Regions from separate parts of the Nocardiopsis deserti genome, predicted to be linked through region 1. Evidence: predicted binding sites of a transcription regulator. Region 1 holds the regulator's gene; the other holds the start of a gene.
The links. The regulator LexA, encoded in region 1, represses DNA repair genes until DNA is damaged. The targets are predictions, from matches to a motif close to TCGAACANNTGTTCGA.
Positions count from the first base shown of each region.

Region 1 (7,021 bases):
GGAACCCCGTACTGGAGGGCGATGGAGATCGCGATGGAGAAGGCGTCCATCACCCCGGCCAGGGTGGACCCCTGCTTGCCGAGCTTCATGAACACCTCGCCCAGGCCGTCGTCCGGGTAGGAGCCCGCGGTGATGTAGCCCTCGGCCCCGCCCACGGAGAACGACGTGGTCTCGCTCGGACGCTTCTTGGGCAGGCGGCGGCGGACCGGCCGGTGCACCTCGACGGTCCGCACCTCGGGTTCGGCCTCCTTCTCCCGCGTCCCGCCGGTGGACAGCGGCTGGCCCACCTTGCAGTTGTCACGGTAGACGGCGAGCGCCTTCAGGCCCATCCGCCAGCCCTCGAAGTAGATGTGCTCGAAGTCCTCGACCGAGGCCTCCTCCGGCACGTTCACCGTCTTGGAGATCGCGCCGGACAGGAAGGGCTGCACCGAGGCCATCATCCGCACGTGGCCCATGGGCCGGATGTAGCGGCGCCCCATCGCGCAGTCGAACACCTCGTAGTGCTCGGTGCGCAGACCGGGCGCGTCCACGACGTGGCCGTTGTCGGAGATGTACTCGACGATGGCCTCGACCTGCTCGTCCTGGTAGCCGAGGTTGCCCAGCGCGCGCGGGATGGCCTGGTTGACGATCTGCATGGAGCCGCCGCCGACCAGCTTCTTGAACTTGACCAGCGAGAAGTCCGGCTCGATGCCGGTGGTGTCGCAGTCGAGCATGAAGCCTATGGTCCCGGTGGGCGCGAGAAGGCTCGCCTGGGCGTTGCGCCAACCGTTGCGCTCGCCGATCCTGAGGCACTCGGCCCACTCACGGGTGGCCGAGGCGTGGATCGGCTCCTCCAGGGTTCCGACGGTGCGCAGGTCGTCGTTGGCGGCGGCGTGCTTGCGCATGACCCGCTTGTGGGCCTGCTCGTTGCGCCGGTAGCCGTCGTAGGGGCCGACCACCCCGGCCAGCTCGGCGCTGCGCCGGTAGGCGGTGCCGGTCATCAGCGAGGTCACCGCGGCGGCGACGGCGCGCCCGCCCTCGGAGTCGTAGGCGTGGCCGGTCGCCATGAGCAGGGCGCCCAGGTTGGCGTAACCGATGCCGAGCTGCCGGTAGGCGCGGGTGGTCTCTCCGATCTTCTCCGTGGGGAAGTCGGCGAAGGTGATGGAGACGTCCATCGCCGTGATGACCAGTTCGGTGAGCGCGGTGAAGCGCTCCACGTCGAAGGCGTCGTCCTCACGCAGGAACTTCAGCAGGTTGATCGAGGCCAGGTTGCAGGACGAATCGTCCAAATGGAGGTATTCCGAGCACGGATTGCTGGCACTGATACGTCCGCTCTCGGGTGTGGTGTGCCAGTCCTGGATCGTGCCGTCGTACTGGATGCCCGGGTCCGCGCACTCCCAGGCGGCCTTGGCCATGCGCTGGAACAGCTCCCTGGCGTCCACCGTGGCGACGACCTCTCCGGTGGTGCGCGAGGTCAGGCCGAAGTCCGAGCCGCTCTCCACGGCGCGCATGAACGCGTCGGAGACCCGCACGGAGTTGTTGGCGTTCTGGTACTGGACGCTGAACATGTCGTCGCCGCCGAGGTCGACGTCGAACCCGGCGTCGCGCAGGGCACGGATCTTGTGCTCCTCGCGGGCCTTGGTCTCGACGAAGTCCTCGATGTCGGGGTGGTCGACGTCCAGCACGACCATCTTGGCGGCCCGGCGGGTGGCGCCGCCGGACTTGATGGTCCCGGCCGAGGCGTCGGCGCCGCGCATGAAGGAGACGGGCCCGGAGGCGGTCCCGCCGGAGGAGAGCAGCTCCTTGCTGGAGCGGATGCGCGACAGGTTCACACCCGCGCCGGACCCGCCCTTGAAGATGATCCCCTCCTCCTTGTACCAGTCCAGGATCGACTCCATGGTGTCGTCCACGGAGAGGATAAAACACGCGCTGACCTGGGCTTTTGCACTCGTACCGACGTTGAACCACACCGGGGAGTTGAAGCTGAACAGCTGGTGGGCGAGGGCGTGCTTGAGCTCGTGGTCGAAGACCTCGGCGTCCTCGGCGGAGGCGAAGTAGCCGTGCTCGCGGCCGGTCTCGGTGTAGACGCCGACGACGCGGTCGATGAGCTGTTTGAGGCTCCACTCGCGCTCGGGGGTGCCGACCGCGCCGCGGAAGTACTTGCTCGCCACGATCTGGGTGGCGTTCATCGACCAGGAGGTGGGGAACTCCACTCCGCGCTGCTCGAAGTTGACCGTGCCGTCGCGCCAGTTGGTCATGACGACGTCGCGGCGCTCCCACTCCAGGGAGTCGTAGGGGTGCGTGCCCGGGGAGGTGAAGACCCGCTTCACCCTGATCCCCTTGCGGCTTCCCTTGCCCTTGCGTCCGGCCGGGCCGCTGGCGGTTTCCGTCATCGCCGGGCCTCCCCTCACTCGTGGGCACGGTCACCGACCGTGCCCGGCGTCCTCTGTACCGGGAGTGGTGTGGCCCCGCGCGCGGTCGGTGTGCGGCCGCGGGGGCGCTATCCCGTGGTGGCGCCGCTCCGGCCGTCGGCCCCGGCGCCCCTGTCGGTCTCGGCCTCGCGGTCCTGGCGCAGGCTGGCGATCTCGGCCTCGAAGTCGGAGAGGCTCTCGAAGCCGCGGTAGACGCTGGCGAAGTGCAGGTAGGCGACCTCGTCCAGGTCACGCATCGGGCCGAGGATGGCCAGGCCGATCTCGTGGGCCGGGACCTCGGCCACGCCGCGGCCGCGGATCTCCTCCTCGACCTGCTGGCCGAGCTTGGCCAGGGCGTCCTCGGAGACGGGACGGCCCTGGCAGGCCCGGCGCACCCCGGCGATGATCTTGGTCCGGCTGAAGGGCTCGGTGACCCCCGAGCGCTTGGCCACCATCAGCAGGACGGTCTCCTGGGTGGTGAACCTGCGCTCGCAGACGGGGCAGGACCGGCGGCGCCGGATGGCCGCGCCGTCGTCGGTGGACCTGCTGTCGATCACCCTGGTGTCCGGATGGCGACAGAACGGACAGTGCACCCTGGTTCACCTGCTTCTCTCACCGAACGACAACGCCTAGGTACCACTAAACCACAACTTCTGGGCAACCACTCCTGTCGCAACACCAGATGTTGTGGTCGAACCTAGACTCCTTCCTGACCCGCCGCAACCCTGGCGCGGGTGTGTTCCGACACGGGCGAGCGACCGCGCGGCGTCGCGACCCGCGGCGGCGGGGTGGGGCGGGGGGATTCGGCGCGGTCGGACTGCTCCGGGGACCCGGCACCGCGGTCAAGGATAGCGTCGCCGACCGGAGCCGCCGCGCCCCCGGCGGCGGGCACCGGAATCCCGGCGCCACCGGGATTTCGGTCGAGCCGACGCCCCAGGATAAGACCCCCGCGCCTGGCCGGAACCGCTGTCGCGGGCACGCGTTCGCACATTCCGGGGACAACAGTGCGTGAACGCGTGTACACACGTAAGTGCAGGCCGGAAATTGACCGCGAATACGCGCGGCGGCAATTTCCCCCGGCCTCGAACGCTTGTTTGATATCACCGTGTGCAACGACTAAAGTTGACCTTGATTTCACACCGGTTTCGCCATCACGTGGACCCCCAGGTCGGCACGGTCGCGGACCGGGGGTGGCCAGTCACACAAGCAGGCCCTGACCGAACCGAATGCCGAGGAGGCCCGGCCGTGCCGGAGGAGAATCCCGGAACCGCAGATACCGCCACCGTTCTCGCACCAGCGGAGAACGCGGGCGGGTCCACGCCCGAAGCCCCCAAACTCACCGCACGCCAGCAGAGCGTGCTGAACTGCATCCAGCGCTATGTCCGGGAACGGGGTTTCCCCCCGTCGATAAGGGAAATCGGGGAAGCGGTCGGCCTGTCCAGCCCGTCCAGCGTGGCGCACCAGCTCAAGGTCCTCCAGCGCAAGGGCTACCTGCACCGTGACCAGAACCGGCCGCGCGCGGTCGAGCTGCGCACGCCCGGGCGCGCCTCCGGGCGGACCCTGGTCCCCGAGGACATCGACCTCTCACGCGCCGCCGCCGTGCCGCTGGTCGGCCGGATCGCCGCCGGCGGTCCGATCCTGGCCGAGGAGTCGGTGGAGGACGTGCTCGCCCTGCCGCGTCAGCTGGTGGGTGAGGGGCGCCTGTTCATGCTCACCGTCGTCGGTGACTCGATGACCGACGCCGCCATCACCGACGGCGACATGGTGGTGGTGCGCCAGCAGCAGGACGCCAACAACGGCGACATCGTGGCGGCGCTGCTCGACGACGAGGCGACCGTCAAGGTGCTGCGCCGCGAGGAGGGCGGCCACGTGTGGCTGATGCCGCGCAACGAGGCCTACGAGCCGATCAACGGCGACGACGCCACCATCCTCGGCAAGGTGGTCGCGGTCATGCGCCGCGTCTGAAGGGCCCGCGTACCCGCGCCTCCGGTCCCTCTCCCCTCGGAGGGATCGGGGGCGCTTCCCCCTGTGGACGACGCGGGGCCGACGGGCGCGGGCCGCTAGTCTGAGGAGGTGTTCACACGTGCCTCCTCCCCCGCCGCCCGCTGGCGTACCGCGTTGGTCGGTGCGGTCAGCGCCGTCCTGTTGTCCACCGCCGCCTGCGCCCCCGCCGACGACGGGGCCGCCGAGGCACCGGGGGTCGGCGGCGTCGAACGCGAGGTGGCCTTCGAGGGCGGCGGGCACCAGGTGTCGGGCACCTTCCGGATGCCCGAGGGCGTCTCCGGCACCGTTCCGGGCGCGCTCATCATCTCCGGCAGCGGTCCCACCGACCGCGACGGCAACAGCTCCGTGCGCCCCAACGCCGGTACCAACCAGAACCTGTCCCGCGTGCTCGCCGACGTCGGGGTGGCCTCGCTGCGCTACGACAAGTACGGCAGCGGTCCGGACTTCGAGACGCCGGGTCCCGGTGAGATCGCACCTGTGGACCCCGTGATCTTCGACGAGCAGGTCGCGGCCGCCTACGAGGAGCTCGTCGCCCAGCCCGAGGTGGACCCCGAGCGGGTGGTCGTCGTCGGGCACAGCGAGGGCGCCCTGTACGCGCTGCGCGCCCACGAGCTCATCGGTGCGGAGCACCCCTCCCCCGCGCTCGTGCTCGCCGCGCCTCCCGGTACGCGCTACCTCGACCTGGTCGACCGCCAGCTCACCGAGCAGATGCGTACCGTCGAGGCCTCGGGCCAGGTGGAGGAGAGGCAGGTGGTCCAGCTGCTCTCCGACGCCCGCGCCGGACGGGCCGCGATCAGGTCCGGGCGTGCGCTCAGCGACGTGGAGATGCCCAGCGGGGGCGTGTTCGGCGTCTACACCCTCGCCAACGAGGACTTCCTGGCCTACATGGACGCCTTCGACCCCGTCGAACTGGCGGAGGACCTGCCCGGGGGGACCCCGGTGCTGGTGCTGTGGGGAGAGGAGGACACGCAGGTCTCCCGGGATGACGTGGACCGGCTGATGACCGGTCTGGAGGGCGCCCGGCGGGTGGACGTCCCCGACACCGACCACGTCTTCCGCCGCTACCTGGACGAGCCCGGGGCCACGGTCCTGGACGAGCAGCGCCCCTTCGCCGAGGAGGTCGCACCCGCGCTGGAGGAGTTCCTGGGCACGGCCTGGTAGCCGCGCCGGGGCCTCACTCGGGAATGGAGTCCGGCAGCGCCTCCGTCACGGACAGCGCGAGCTCCTTGGCGCCCGTGACCATGCGCTCCCGGTCTCCCGGGTTCTGCGCGTCGTAGCTGGCCGCCACGCTGTAACAGGTCTCCAGGTACAGGTTGGACACCCGGGCGCCGACGCAGGCGACCGTGTACGGGTCCTCCTGCACCCAGGCGACCGCCTCCTCGCCGACGCCTTCCAGCTCCTGCGTCTCGTACCGGGAGGTGGTGGTGCGCAGGTTGTCGACGGCCGTCGTGACGCCGCCCGGGTCGGGGGCGGCCACCGCCACCAGCGTCGCGGTGGCCGGGACCCGCTCGCCCGGGCCGCCGGGGGTCGCCCACCGGCACTGCCAGCCCGAGCCGAACGCCTCCTGTACGCTGCCGACCGGCTCCTCGACCTCCAGCTCGTGGCCGGGCACGAGTTCGTCCAGCGTCCCGGTCTCGGCGACGGAGCACTCGGGCGCCGCCCCGAAGGCGCCCGTCTCCGGGTTGTCGCGCGCCACCACGTACCAGATCGCCCCGGCGGCGAGCACGGCCAGCACCAGGACTGCGGCGACCACGGCGACGGTGGCGCAGCCCCGGCTCTGCGGCTGGACGGAGGCCACCACCTCGGGTGCGGGCTGCTGGGGGCGGGGCTGCTGCCACGGGGGGTTGGGGGGCGGCGGATACTGCCCCTGCGGGGCCTGGTGGGGGTGGTAGGTCTGTTGTTGCCCGTGGGGCTGTCGTGCCTGGGGCGGTGGCGGAGGCTGCTGGTGCTCGTGCGCCTGCGAAGGTTCCTGTGGCCCCTGCGGCTGTGGCCCCTCGTGCTCCCACTGGGACTGAGGTTGCGGAGGCTGGTGTGCCTGGGGCTGTTCGGGGTCCCGCGCATCGGGGTGCTGGTCGCTCACAGGGCCTCTCCGAGCTGCACGGCGAACTCCACTGCCAGGTCCCGGGCCTCGCCGAATCCGACCGGCTCGGTGCCGGAGGTCCCGGCGTAGGACACCCGCACCAGCAGGTTGTCGGCGGGGAAGGCCAGCTCCGCGGTGCCGGGCACCTGGCCGCGCCACACCCGGCCCTCCCCTGCGGGCAGCTCCACGGCCTCGCCGCGCGCCGGTACCAGGGCGGTGTAGGCCTCCCGCGCCCGCTGGGCGCCGGTGACCGGCTCCTCGCCCGTGGTGTCGGTGAAACGGGCGGACAGGTCCAGCCGGAGCACCCCCTGTGGCCCGTCGGCCAGGCCGGCGGAGGACCACGAGCACGTGGTGCTGTCGCCGTCCGCCAGGGGACCGTGCTCGGAGGACTCCAGGACCGCGCCCGGCACGAGGCCGGTGACGAGCGCGTCCGAGACCACCGCGCACCCGGGCGCGGCGGCGTGGGCGTCGCCGCTCTCGGGCACGCCCGGGTCGTCCCCGGACAGCCACAGTCCGCCGCCGATCGCCACCGCGGACAGCACCACCG
Region 1 is NZ_VWVS01000013.1:69,744-76,764, reverse strand. It holds gene FYW99_RS17195 (vitamin B12-dependent ribonucleotide reductase) at 1-2,372, opposite strand, end outside; gene nrdR (transcriptional regulator NrdR) at 2,480-2,983, opposite strand; gene lexA (transcriptional repressor LexA) at 3,636-4,355, shown strand; gene FYW99_RS17180 (alpha/beta hydrolase family protein) at 4,464-5,555, shown strand; gene FYW99_RS17175 (hypothetical protein) at 5,569-6,195, opposite strand; gene FYW99_RS17170 (carbohydrate kinase family protein) at 6,471-7,021, opposite strand, start outside.

Region 2 (7,021 bases), on a different contig from region 1:
TCGACCTGCCTGGCATAGCACGTGCGCAACGCCTCAGCCACGAGCGGCTCATCGGCTGCGCAACTGGCCTGCATGAGGAACCGCATGACGTCCTGGTCCTCGATCAGGGTGCTGTAGGCGGACCGGATCGCACGCATCACCGCCTCCGGCTGCCGGTACGGCCCGGCCTCATCGGCGCCGGCTTCGGCGCCGGTCAGAGCATCCGAGATCAGCTCGGACACGTGGAGGATGGCACCGGCGAACAACGCCTCCTTGCTGGCGAACAGGCGGTAGACGTAGGGCTGAGAGATTTCGGCCCGTTCGGCGATCTCACCAGTGGTCGTGCCGTAGTAACCCTTGCGCGCAAAGCAGGTCACGGCAGCGTCCAGCACGACTCGACGGCGTTGATCGCTCTTCACTCTGGAGCCAGGGGCGGGCATGTCTCCCAGTCTCTCACTGCGGAGTGGGACAGGGTGCAACGGGGCAAGACGGGTGGGTGACCCGTCTCACCCCGTCGAACCGGGATCAACGCTCCGAGGGCCACGACACGTCTTGGCCGTTGGCCGCCTCGTCGGGGGTCATGGCCTCGATGACCACGAGAGGATTCCAGTAGTCGACGAACTGCTCGACCAGGCCCGCCTCATCGAGGCGGATCACCGTGATGACTGTCTGCTCGTACGGCTTGCCGGTGCTGAGGGCGATTCCCTCCGAGCGGTATTCGGCGACCGCGGTCCGGGGGTTGGCCGTCTCGATGAACTTCACGTCGACGAATTTCACGTCGAAGGTCTGCGGGAAGCCGCGCATGTGGGCGATCAGCGCCTCGCGTCCCTGCACCAGGGTAGGCACACCGGCGGGGGCGAAGGGGAACTCGACCGTGCCGTCCGCGGCGTACAGCTCGATCCACTCGTCGATCTGGCCGGACGACACCAGCCGAAGGTGCTCTGCCAGGGCGTGCTGTGCGGGGGTGAGCTCGCGGGTCGGGTTGACGCTCATGAATACTCCTCTGTTAGTGGTTGAACAATAACAAACGTAACAGGGAGACCTCCGAGGAGTAAAGGTGAGGGCCGTCACGGCCCAGCCAGGACAGACGTCGGTAGTCCGACTCTGGTTTGGGAGGTGCAGCGCAGGAGCGGCACCGTTTGGATGACGGCTGTGTCCCGGGAAGTCACCACGTCCGCGCACGCGCACGACCTCGGGCGTACTGCTCTCGCGGCCCATCTCATGGGCGTCGATCACGACTCGTACCTAGTACTCCAGTACGGTTTCGTGATCTATCCAGCAGGATCGTCGTCGGTAGTGGCTGCGGCGGGCTGTTGCCTGGTGGCGTCTGCGCCAGTGGGACCAGTGCAGCAGTCTGCCCGCGGTCACGGCCGGTGCCGTGAGGACGGCGGCGAGCAGGTGGCGGATCTCGGGGACGGTCAACGTGATCGGGTCGCTGCCGCGGGTGGGGTGGAGTGGATCGACGGGCCGTTGTGGTGCCGGGTCGGCGGCAAGGGCGGTCAGGAACGCCAGCGCGAGCGTGATGTGCCGGTGCCAGGAGGTCCAGTTGCGGACCTGGTAGTGGTCGAGTCCGACCTGGCCCTTGCCTGGAAGCACTCCTCGACGCTCCAGCGGATCCCGGCGACGCGGACCAGTTCGGCCAGAGGCACTTCGGCGGGTGACCAGCACAGGTAGAAGGCGAGTTCACCGGTGGTGCGGTTGCGACGGATGAGCAGGTGGCGGTGGCAGTCGGTGCCGATGTGGATCCAGGCCCAGTCGTAGTGGCGCAGGCCCTTCGCACCGTTGCCTGCGCTGTGCCGCTGCCAGGCGGTGGCGGGCAGGCGTGCGGCGAGGGTGTCCGCGCGGATGGGGGTGCGGCCTGAGTTGATCCGCACCCTGGTCGAGCAGGCGACCGCGAGAACGTAGCCGGTCCCGCGTGCCTCCAGGGCGGCACGCAGTCGCGGGTCCTGGCCGTAGGCTTCATCACCGATCACCCACGGTGCCGGCACCCCGGTGTCCAGCGCGGCGGCGATCATCTCCCCGGCCAGGCGGGGCTTGGTCGCGAACCGGACTTCGTCGGGTATCCCGGCCACCCGGCGGCGTTCGGGATCGGTGCACCAGGACTGTTCGGGCAGGTAGAGGCGGCGGTCGATCAGGGCCCGTCCCCGGCTGGTGGCCAGGGCGAGGAAGACGCCGACCCGGGAGTTCTCAATGCGTCCCGCGGTGCCGGTGTACTGGCGCTGGACGCCCGCCGAGGCGCGGCCCTTCTTCACGAAGCCGGTCTCGTCCACGATCAGCACCGCGCCCTCGGTGCCGAGGTGTTCGACGGCGTAGGCCCGGATATCGTCACGGACGGCGTCGGCGTCCCAGCGGGCGTAGCGCAGCAGCCGCTGCATCGGGCCCGGCTGGGCCAAGCCGGCCTGTTCGGCCAGCTGCCAGCAGTTCTTCCGCTCGGTACGCGACAGCAGCCCGAGCAGATAGGCACGGGCCGTCCTCCGCGGTTCAACCCGGCTGAACCGGCCCGCGATCCGGTCCATGGCCTGCTCGAACATCGCCCGCCATCGGGCGCCGTCTATGCTGTGACCTGCGGCCACCGCACGATCGTCATGAGTCCACACAACCCTTGATGATCACGCGGTGGCCGTACCCGTTCCCAGCCGGGTCCGCGACAAGATCGCGAAGTCACACTGGAGTACTAGCTGCACTGTCCGCGTTCTTGCGCTCCTGGGGCGCCGCTCTGCTGGTATGGAGACAACGAAATCCATCCAGGCAAAGGGGGACTCTGGGAGACTGGGTGGTAGCTGTGGGCAACAGCTTCGCGGGCAACCGTCGACCGGACAGTGGAAACCAGTGAGGGGTGACGCATTGCGAGAGACCTGTGCAACCATCTTTCCGGGATCCTTTGCAACAGGCATCGCCTGTTGTTAACGTACGGACAGTTGTTCGAATAGAGCCTTGCTCATACTCACTGACTGACCGGCCCGCAGCTGGGGCCGCTTGCCCTTATCCGTCTTTGAAAGCTGGTGCCGCCGTGGCAGAACGAAGCTCGATCGAGTGGACCGAAGCCACCTGGAACCCCACCACCGGCTGCGACCGTGTCGCCTCTGGCTGCGACAACTGTTATGCCCTCACCTTGGCCAAACGTCTCAAGGCCATGGGTGCGGAGAAGTACCAAAACGACGGCGACCCACGCACCTCAGGCCCCGGGTTTGACGTGACCATCCACCCGCGAGCTTTGGACATCCCACGCAAATGGAAGAGCCCGCGTCTGGTCTTCGTCAACTCGATGAGCGACCTGTTCCACGCCCGGGTGCCCAAGGACTTCATCACCCAGGTCTTCGCCGTGATGGCCGAGACGCCCCAGCACACCTACCAGATCCTGACCAAGCGCTCTCTGCGCCTGGCCCGCCTCGCTGATCAACTGCCTTGGCCGCCCAACGTCTGGATGGGGGTCTCAGTGGAATCGGCTGATGTGCTCGAACGCGTTGACCACTTGCGCCGGGTTCCTGCGGCCGTACGGTTCTTGTCGTGTGAGCCGCTGCTGGGGCCGTTGCCGGAGCTGGACTTGTCTGGCATCGACTGGGTGATCGCCGGTGGTGAGAGCGGTCGCGGTCATCGTCCCATGCATATCGACTGGGTGCGCCAGATACGCGACGCTTGCCAGCAGAGCTCCACCGCCTTCTTTTTCAAGCAGTGGGGTGGACGTACCCCCAAGGCCAATGGGCGCCTCCTCGACGGGCGTACCTGGGATGAGAAGCCGCAGTCTCCCGTGTTGGCCAAAGGCTAGCCGTAGGCATCGGCATCACGAATGTCGTCGGGGGAATAGAAGCGCACCCGGCACCCCTCCGGCCATGGCGTGCGAGCCGTGATCGGTTCGATACGCATCGCCAGTCCTCGTTGAGCGAGTCGGTCCAGCACCTGGCGCAGGTGCCTGTCGACATACCGGTGCTCAGCTGCCTCCCGGGACAGCTGGGACCAGGCCCGTTCAGTCCCGGCATGGGCTTCGAGTGCGGCCTCCAGAGCGTCTACCACAGGGGAGTCAGCGAACAGGGTGTCAGCGGCTGCGGTGTCGGCCGAGGCACTGCGCCCGGTGTAGCTGTCCAGTTTCCAGCCCACCGGATTCCAGCACCTAAGCCCGGCTTCGCTGTGGGTGGCCATGATCAGGTGGTAGACCTCGGTGGTGTTGCTGACACGGACACCGAAGCTGCCCGTGAATAGACCGAGCTGCCGCAAACCCTCCTCGTAGGCCGAGGCGAAGGCAGCCTTCCTCGGGCCGTCCCCTGACACGGTCACCGCTGACTTCCAGTGCTCCCCATCGAAGCAACGGTCCATGGTTCTGTCGTATCCGTCTTTTTCGCAGAACCGATGCATGTACCCCGTGAAGAGGGTGAGGATGACTTCGTCGCGCCGGTTCTCGAGGCATCGGCGAACCAACTCGAAGGGAGCGTCCCTGATCTTGAACGGATCGATGATCCAGAGCACTGGACAACCCGGGTTGTCGCGCCGCGCAAGCGCTGACAGGCGTTCCTGGTGCCCAGCGAAGATCCCGGGTGGCTGGATCATGACGTTCAGGTTCTCGTCACGGGGAAGCTTGGCGAACTGCCGATGCAGCTCCTCGACACGATCGTCTCGTTCTTCCAGGCATATCAGGTCAAGCTTGTTGAACCTCGGACGCGAGTTGTGCTCCAGATAGGCCTTGGCAGCCAGGATAGGTGACCCCGGGGCCCCGTCTTCGTATATCCCCGGTCCAGAAAACGCGTCCACGATAGTCGCCTTCGGGAAACTCTGCAGGATCTTCGCCATCCAGCAGTTCATGTATTTTCGGTAGACGAGGTGCTTCACCTGCAAGTGCGGATCGCTGGACCAAATTGTTTTGCTATTGAGCTCTTCCGATCGCTTCAACCCGAGCTCCCTGCGACTCGAATCAATTATCACAACCGATACAAGTGTCATACATAGAAAACTTCGGGAGCAAGTACCACAGGAGCTAACGGTGGTCTTTGTCGGAGGCAGGATCAGGTCGGACTGTACTTGACCTGCTACTTCTTGCCTTGACCGCCCGCCGTGGCGGCCGGATGCGGTCATCTTGTTGGTAGGTCTTCCAAAGGCTGATGCGGATACGCTATGCACCGATGCGGCCCGCGAGTGGGGTTGTGGTGCGGTAGGCCAGATTTAGGCAGCCATCGTGGCGGTGGCAAGACCGGCGACGGCCACGATGACCCGGGCTGGCAGCGCTGGTACTCGGCGATCGGCTGTTACCCGCAGGCATCAGATGGATACAAGGTGTCAAGCCACGACCCGCAGCTCGAGTTCGAGCGGGTTCGGGAAGACGGTGGTCTCGTCGTAGGGAACGCCGTGCTGGAGGTAGTGGAACAGGCAGCCTACTCAGTTTTTCGTTATCTGCGTGGGGCTGGAGGATGGATCTTCAAGCCCACGTGGGTCAGGAAGGACCATGGAAGCCGATCGTCTTCGCAGACGCGATTGGTGCCTTGTTTGGCTGCGTCACCGACCTCTGCCAGGTGGTCACCGGCAGGGTTAGCCAGCTCCCGTGCCTTGATGGCTGACCACAACATCTCCACGGGGTTGAGCTCGGGAGCGTAGACAGGTAGCCGTTCCAGAGTAAGCCAGTACTGGCCTGATGCGTCCTGGGTTTTCTGGAGACGGGTTTCTAGATTTGGAGACCACGTATCCTCAAGGAGAACATCGTGTGACTTCGTGGCTACCCAGCCGAGTTCCGGTGCAAAGTGTTGGTCCTGGACGAAGCCGGACGTAGTACCGCGATGTGGCGCAGCCGCCTGGTGGGCGCCCCGATCAAGCGATCACTGATTGCTTGCGACTGCTGACCAGAGCACCCAACCCCTCAGGACGGTACATCTAGACCAGCACCGCGACCACCGCCTGTTCGTCGCCCCACCGGGCCCGGAGCCATCGTCTCCCCTCGGGGGCGGCTCCCAGGACACGCGGAAGCAGCATCTTCCTGTGTGGAATCAGTCGATCGGCGTCATTGGCGGTCTCTGGTTCACTGGAGACCAGGACCTGCTGGGGCCTCCGCTCCAGGAGGCGGCCTTCCTGCCAGACCTCCAGCTCCGCCTGTGCCTGCTCTCCGGCGAGGGCGCGCTGGAAGCAGGCGACGGCCACTGCGTCCTTGGTTCCGTCGTAGACCCAGCGTGTCCCCAGAGTGGAGTGCTCCAACGTGCCGACGAGGTGCTCTTCGTGACCGTGTAGGGGCTCGCCCCGGTAGGTCAGCGGCACGTGGAGCAATCGTGCCCCGCGTCGGAGCAGGAAGGCCTCCACGCCAACCTCCCCTTCCGGGTCGTCGAACCTGTACTTGCCGAGGTTCTCGTCGGACCCCTGACCCGCCCACGATTGGCTGTCCAACCAGGCGCTGATCAACGTCATTTTGCTCGGGGTGACAGTAGCTTTGTGAATGATCGCCATGGGCGCCAGTATCCGGCAGAAGTGTTCGTGGAGGAAGCTGACTTCCAACCCGGCCCTGGCATCTCGATTGCAGCACAGGACGCCTGCTCCTTCGCCCTTTCTTTTCTGCCGGGGCCATGCTATTGGCCCCTGCCGGGAAACTTGGAGCGCCTCACCCCTGGGACCAGGGCGTGCGGTATCTGGCGTTGCGCTGGGCCCAACTGCTGACCAGTGCTGGCCTCGGCCGTCGACGTTCCGGCGAGGAATTGCGCCGTGCGGATCCGTGCTGATCTTTCCCTCCCCAGGTCGAGGAAATCGGCCACATGCCGTCCTCCGGCTCACTGTGATAGCAGAACCCTGAGTTGACACGAACAGACACCATCTCAAGGTTTCCAGAAGGTGCATCCTTTTAATGTCTCCTTCTTGTATCAGGGTGTGGTAATGGAGCAGAGTCAGCTCCAGAAGCCCTGTCCTCTCGTGTGAGTAGAGATCTCCGCTGTGACCGGGTTCGGCCACAGTTTTGGTCTCTGTGCTTCTCTTTGCCCTCCTTTGGGACAGCTGTCCCGCTTTGGGTGGTGCACCTTCGCTCTGGCTGTGACCTGTGCTCGAGTATCCGCGAAGCAGCACGGTGATCGACCACTAATTC
Region 2 is NZ_VWVS01000032.1:18,717-25,737, forward strand. It holds gene FYW99_RS30300 (TetR/AcrR family transcriptional regulator) at 1-419, opposite strand, end outside; gene FYW99_RS30305 (nuclear transport factor 2 family protein) at 505-972, opposite strand; partial or broken gene FYW99_RS30310 (IS701 family transposase) at 1,199-2,510, opposite strand; gene FYW99_RS30315 (DUF5131 family protein) at 2,990-3,745, shown strand; gene tcmP (three-Cys-motif partner protein TcmP) at 3,742-4,860, opposite strand; gene FYW99_RS30330 (CG0192-related protein) at 5,833-6,396, opposite strand.
Region 2: FYW99_RS30315 (DUF5131 family protein) is a predicted target of LexA. The motif match lies at 2,890-2,905, and genes of this name have one in related genera.